DNA from 2 places in the Streptomyces sp. NBC_01498 genome. Region 2 is predicted to be linked to the other one. Evidence: riboswitches for the same ligand, from Rfam matches in the RefSeq annotation. Region 2 holds a riboswitch; the other holds the start of a gene.
The links. A riboswitch is a leader RNA that binds a small molecule or an ion and turns the genes downstream of it on or off. The one in region 2 is predicted to bind glycine.
Positions count from the first base shown of each region.

Region 1: it holds a riboswitch for glycine, as region 2 does, so the genes downstream of both, gcvP (aminomethyl-transferring glycine dehydrogenase) here and gcvT (glycine cleavage system aminomethyltransferase GcvT) in region 2, are expected to answer to the same signal.

Region 1 covers NZ_CP109598.1:6,378,917-6,382,318, forward strand. Annotated here, with positions in the region: gene OG875_RS27260 (DNA polymerase IV) at 1-848, shown strand, start outside; gene OG875_RS27265 (PRC-barrel domain-containing protein) at 845-1,249, opposite strand; glycine riboswitch at 1,362-1,459, shown strand; gene gcvP (aminomethyl-transferring glycine dehydrogenase) at 1,637-3,402, shown strand, end outside.
Region 2 covers NZ_CP109598.1:1,901,718-1,905,119, forward strand. Annotated here, with positions in the region: gene OG875_RS07835 (enhanced serine sensitivity protein SseB) at 1-330, opposite strand, end outside; gene OG875_RS07840 (AAA family ATPase) at 897-1,571, opposite strand; glycine riboswitch at 1,730-1,827, shown strand; gene gcvT (glycine cleavage system aminomethyltransferase GcvT) at 2,001-3,164, shown strand; gene gcvH (glycine cleavage system protein GcvH) at 3,256-3,402, shown strand, end outside.

The sequences.
Region 1 (3,402 bases), 4.5 Mb from region 2:
AGCATCTGCGCCGCGCCGGGCTGACCACGATCGCGGATCTCACGGCGGCCGGGGAGGACGAGCTCGTACGGCTGGTCGGGAAGGCGCACGGCTCGTCCCTGTACCGGATGGCGGCCGGGGGTGACGACCGGCCGGTGGTCGCCGAGCGCGAGACCAAGTCCGTGTCCGTCGAGGACACCTTCGACGTCGATCTGCACGACCGGGTGCGGATCGGGACGGAGGTGGACCGGCTGGCCGAGCGGTGTGTACGGCGGCTCCGCGCGTCCGGGCACTCCGGGCGGACCATCGTCCTGAAGGTGCGGCGGTACGACTTCTCGACGCTCACCCGCTCCGACACGCTCCGGGGCCCCACGGACGACCCGGTCGTGGTGCGCGAGGCCGCGCGGAGGCTGCTGGAGACCCTGGACACCATGGGCGGGGTGCGGCTGCTGGGGGTGGGGGTGACGGGGCTGACCGACTACACGCAGGAGGACCTGTTCGCACAGGCGGCGGCCGACGCGGACGCCGTGGCCCTCGCCCGGGAGGCCGGCCCCGGGACCGCGCCCCCCGACGGGGAGCCGGCGCCGCCGGAGTCCGGGGCGGAGCCGCCGGCCGGGCGGCGCTGGCCGGCGGGGCACGACGTGCGCCACGCCGAGTACGGGGCGGGGTGGGTGCAGGGCAGTGGCGTGGGGCGGGTGACCGTACGGTTCGAGGAGCCCACGTCGCTCGTACCCGGGCGGGTGCGGACCTTCCGTACGGACGATCCCGAGCTGGCGCTGTCCGAGCCGCTGCCGCTGGTGGCGGTGCCGCCGGAGCCGCCCCGGGCGGGCGGGGGCGCCGGGGATCCGGCGGGCCGGGAGGGGGCCTAGCGGGCCGGGTCGCGTGGGTCGTCCCGGCCCGCGATCCGGCCGAAGTCGCGGTCCGGCGGGCGGGAGGGGCGTTCCGGGGCCGGGGGCCCCGGCAGGTCCAGCCGGTAGTGCCGGTAGAGCTGGATCTCCTGGTCCGGGGAGAGATGCCGGCCGACACCGAAGTCGGGGGCGCCCTTGACGAGGCGGCGCTCGTACGGGACGTGCAGAGACCCGTCGCGGAACGTGCTCGGGGCCAGGGGGACGAACGCGTCCCTGCTGAACAGCCCGGTCCGTACCGCCGCCCACTCCGGCACACCCGTCGCGTCGTCCAGATACACCTCGTCGACGGTACCGATCCTGTGCCCGTCGCGGTCGTACGCCTTGCGGCCGATCAGGCTGCGCGGGTCGATGTCGGTCTGCACGGTCCCTCCAACTGGTCGCACACGCTCCCGCACCCTACGAAAGGGCACTTCGCGGGTATCGGCCACTCGGAGCCGGCGCGGAAAGCTCGCTGGTAGGCTGGCCGGTGGCTGTCGACCCCGTGCGGGAGAGCCGTCCGGTGAGACTGCCGGAGGCGCCGAAGGAGCAAATCCTCCCCGGAAACTCTCAGGCCCCCGTACCGCATGGACGAGGTCACTCTGGAAAGCAGAGCAGTGTCCGACGGCACCCGCTCTCACCGACGGTGAAAGCCGGCCCGTTCCCTGGGCGGACCGGTGAAACTCTCAGGTTGAATGACAGAGGGGGAGGCCGTCCGGGCACCCGTACAACGGTGCCCCTCGCAGGTCGCGACCGACCAGGAGGCCGCCCGTATGACAGCCCACCGCACCCCGCTCTCGCAGCTCGAGCGCGGCACCCCCTTCGAGCAGCGCCATGTCGGCCCCAACGCCGCCGCGCAGGCCAAGATGCTCGCGCAGGTCGGCTACGGCTCGCTGGACGAGCTGACCGCCGCCGCCGTACCCGACGTCATCCGGAGCGCCGAGGCCCTCGCGCTGCCGGCCGCCCGCACCGAGGCCGAGGTACTGGCCGAGCTGCGGGCCCTCGCCGACCGCAACGAGGTCCTTGCCCCGATGATCGGGCTCGGCTACTACGGCACGTTCACCCCGCCGGTCATCCTGCGCAACGTCATGGAGAACCCCGCCTGGTACACGGCCTACACGCCGTACCAGCCCGAGATCTCCCAGGGCCGCCTGGAGGCGCTGCTCAACTTCCAGACCGTGGTGGCCGACCTGACCGGGCTGCCCACCTCCGGCGCGTCCCTGCTCGACGAGAGCACCGCCGCCGCCGAGGCCATGGCCCTCGCCCGCCGCGTCGGCAAGGTCAAGGACGGCGTCTTCCTGGTCGACGCCGACGCGCTGCCGCAGACCGTCGCCGTGATCCGCACCCGGGCCGAACCGACCGGGGTCGAGGTCGTCGTCGCCGACCTGACCGACGGCATCCCCGCCGAGGTGGCCGAGCGCGGTGTCTTCGGTGTCCTCGTCCAGTACCCGGGCGCCTCCGGAGCCGTACGCGACATCAGGCCCGTCGTCGAGCAGGCCCACGAACTCGGCGCGATCGTCACCGTCGCCGCCGACCTGCTCGCCCTCACCCTGCTCACCCCGCCCGGTGAACTGGGCGCCGACATCGCCGTCGGCACCAGCCAGCGCTTCGGCGTCCCCATGGGCTTCGGCGGACCGCACGCCGGATACATGGCCGTACGCGAGAAGTTCGCCCGCAGCCTGCCCGGACGGCTCGTCGGGGTCTCCGTGGACGCCGACGGCACCAAGGCGTACCGGCTGGCCCTCCAGACCCGCGAGCAGCACATCCGCCGCGAGAAGGCCACCAGCAACATCTGCACCGCGCAGGTCCTGCTCGCCGTCATGGCCGGGATGTACGCCGTCTACCACGGCCCCGACGGGCTGCGGGCCATCGCCGAGCGCACCCACCGCTACGCGACCGTCCTCGCCGACGGCCTGCGCGCGGGCGGCGTCGGGATCACCCACGACGCCTTCTTCGACACGCTGACCGTACGGGTCCCCGGCCGCGCCGCCCAGGTGGTCGCCGCCGCCCGCGAGGGCGGGGTCAACCTGCGCCTCGTCGACGCCGACCACGTCTCGGTCGCCTGCGACGAGACCACCGGCCGCGCCCAGCTGGCCGCCGTGTGGGCCGCCTTCGGAGTCGAGGGCGACATCGAGGTCCTGGACAGTGCGTCACGTGACGCACTGCCGGATGCCCTGCTGCGCACCGACGACTACCTCGCGCACCCCGTCTTCCACCAGTACCGCTCCGAGACCGCGATGCTGCGCTACCTGCGCAGGCTCGCCGACCGGGACTACGCGCTGGACCGGGGCATGATCCCGCTCGGCTCCTGCACGATGAAGCTCAACGCCACCACCGAGATGGAGGCGGTGACCTGGCCGGAGTTCGCCTCGCTGCACCCCTTCGCCCCGGCCGACCAGGCGGATGGCTATCTCACCCTGATCCGTGAGCTGGAGGAGCGCCTGGCGGAGGTCACCGGTTACGACGCGGTGTCCCTCCAGCCGAACGCGGGCTCCCAGGGCGAACTCGCCGGGCTGCTGGCCGTACGGGCGTACCACCG
Region 2 (3,402 bases):
GCCGACGGCACCGCCGGGGTTCACGGCGATGCCGAGCTGCGGCGGCAGCCCGCGCGCGAACTCGCGGGCCGGGGCGACGGTGAAGGACATATGGGCCCCGACGCACTGGAGGAACTGCTGCTCGGAGCTGAAGACGGGGACATAGGGGGCGCCCTCGATCTCCAGGGTGGGCAGATCGAGGCTCCGGCTGTCGGGCCCGCCGCCGTTGGGCAGGGGCACCCAGATCTGGCTGCGCCCGAGCACCTCGACCAGCCGCCCGCCGGCCCCGCCGACCCCGACCGAGGCGGCGAGCACCTCCTCCAGCTCGTTGCCCGGCCATGCTGTGTTCACTGACTCTCCCGTATCGCGCACACGTTCGCGCAGAACCCTAGCGCCACGGGGGCGCTGCCGCAGTGGCCGAGGGGGTGCGGGTGCGGGGCGGCCGGTACGGGGCCGACCCGGCCGGCCCGGTCCGGACCCCCGGCGGGGGCCGGTTCGGGGGCTGCCGCTGCGGGCCGGTGCCGTGATCCGTCCGCCGGCGGCCGACCAGGTCGCCGTCCCGCATGCAGGCGGGACCAGCTGCCGCTGCCGCCCGGACGACGAGCCGTCCGGGCGGCGTCCGCGCCGCACCCGCCGGACGCGGGGGCACGATCCGCCGGGAGCGCCCGGCGTGCGACGGGGGCGACGCGCCAGCGGCCGACAGGCGGGACCAGTTGCCGGTGTGCCGTCCGGACGGCGTCCGCATCGCTCCCGCCGGACGCAGCGGCGCAGTCCGCCGGGGCGCCCGGCGCACGACGCCGGCGACGCGCCGCCGAGATCCGACCGCGCCGGCCACCGGCGGATCCGTCGTCCGTCACGCGTGCGGGCGGGACGTAGCTGCCGCTGCCGCCGTGGACGACGAAGCCGCCCCTCGCGCGTCAGTTCCCCGGGAAGTCGATCCCCGTCAGGGTGCCCGCCGAGGTGCGGTCCAGGAGGATCGCGGAGGTGCAGCCGCGTGGGAGGCGGTCCGATTCCGCGTGGGTGACCAGGTGGGAGATCGCGCGGCGGTGGCGGGCGAAGGCGTAACCGGAGACTCCCCGGCCCCGTTCGCGCTGGCCCGCGCGGGCCGTCGTCGGGGGCACGTCCAGCAGCAGCAGGTGCAGCCGTCTGCCGCGCCGCCGTGCCTCGCGCGCCAGCCAGCGCCGTACCCACGCCTGGGTGCCGCAGTCGTGCACCACCACGCTCGCGCCGGAGCGCAGCGCGCGCCGCAGCCCGGCGTAGTGCGCGAGGCGTACGAGCGGCCGGTAGACGGCGTACGGCAGTCGCGCCGGCAGCCGCCGCGCCCAGCGGTCGCGGGTGTCCTGCGAGTCGATGCCCCGTCCGGCCGCGGTCCGGCCGATCAGCGTCGACTTCCCGCTGCCCGGCAGTCCGGAGACGACGACCAGGTCGCCCTCGGCGAACGTCAGGCGCCGGGGCCCCCGCCGCCCCCGTTCACGGAGGTCCCTGATGACCGGCACCACCAGCGCCGGCGCCCTGCGGGGGACCACCGCCGACTGGGCCGGCACCCCCGCCGTCGTCGCGAACGCGCCTGCACGGGACCGCTGCAACGTCATCGCCCCTCCCCCTGTCGGGTCCATCGCCGTGGCCGATGAACCCTTCCCCTGAAGTGTAAAGAACTGGTAATGCGGTACCAAGCGTTTTCCGGGCGCCCTCCCTCCCCCCGGCCGCCGTCGCGTGCGATGATGTGCGCGCCAACTCCATACCGGCCGTTCGAATCCGCGCGGGAGAGTCCTGGTCACCGTGGGTGCCGGGCGCCGAAGGAGCAAGTTCCTCCCTTGAATCTCTCAGGCCCAGTACCGCGCGGACGAGGCAGATCTGAAAAGCGAACCGCCGCCGGGGCGGTTCCACCCAAGGTGCAAGTCATGACCTCCGTACCCGTGCGTGTACGTGCGTGCGTGTCCGTCCGGTCGTGATGAACCTCTCAGGTTCCGATGACAGATGGGGAGGATTGTCCTCTCTGTCATGCCCTGGGAGCCACACCTATGAGCAATTCGTCTCACACCCCCGCCCCCGAAGCGGCCGGTCCCGACGCCCCGCGCCTCACCGCGCTCGACGCCGTGCACCGCTCGCTGGGCGCCACGATGACCGACTTCGCCGGCTGGGACATGCCGCTGCGGTACGCCAGTGAGCGCGAGGAGCACCTCGCCGTCCGTACGAAGGCCGGGCTGTTCGACCTCTCCCACATGGGCGAGATCACCGTCACCGGCACCCAGGCCGCCGAGGCCCTGGACTACGCGCTGGTCGGCAACATCGGCACCCTCGCCGTGGGCCGCGCCCGCTACACCATGATCTGCCAGGAGGACGGCGGCATCCTGGACGACCTGATCGTGTACCGGCTGGACGCGAGCGAGTCCCCCGAGTTCCTGGTCGTCGCGAACGCCTCCAACGCGCAGGTGGTGCTGGACGAGCTGACCGGCCGCGCCGCCGACTTCGACGTGGTGGTGCGGGACGACCGTGACGCGTACGCGCTGCTCGCGATCCAGGGCCCCGAGTCGGCCGGTGTCCTCTCCTCGCTCACCGACGCCGATCTGGACGGGCTCAAGTACTACGCCGGGCTGCCCGGTGTCGTCGCCGGGGTGCCCGCGCTGATCGCCCGTACCGGCTACACGGGTGAGGACGGCTTCGAGCTGTTCGTGGAGCCCCGGTACGCGGAAGGGCTGTGGCAGGCCCTGATGACCGCGGGGGAGCCCGTCGGGCTCGTGCCGGCCGGGCTGTCGTGCCGCGACACCCTGCGGACGGAGGCCGGGATGCCGCTGTACGGGCAGGAGCTGACGACCGGTCTCACGCCCTTCGACGCGGGTCTGGGCCGGGTCGTGAAGTTCGAGAAGGAGGGCTACTTCGTGGGCCGTACGGCGCTGGAGGCCGCCGCCGAGCGCGCCGCGACCGCGCCCCCGCGCACGCTCGTCGGCCTGGTGGCCCGGGGCCGCCGGGTGCCGCGCTCCGGCTACCCGGTCGTGTCCGGCGGTCAGGTGGTGGGCCATGTCACCTCGGGCACGCCGTCACCGACACTGGGCCTCCCGATCGCCATGGCGTACGTGGAGGCCCCGTACGCGGCGGCGGGCACGGCCGGTGTCGGGGTGGACATCCGGGGCACGGTCGAGCCGTACGACGTCGTCGCCCTGCCCTTCTACAAGCGCCGGAAGTAACCGCCCGGGAGCCGTGGGCCGCCGTGCCCGCGTCTCACTCCGCAAGACATGTGTTCACCACCACTCCCCCGCGTACAGGAGAATTCACGACATGAGCAACCCCCAGCAGCTGCGCTACAGCAAGGAGCACGAGTGGCTGTCGACCGCCGAGGACGGCGTGTCGACGGTCGGCATCACGGAGTTCGCGGCGACCGCCCTCGGCGACGTCGTGTACGCCCAGCTCCCGGCGGTCGGCGAC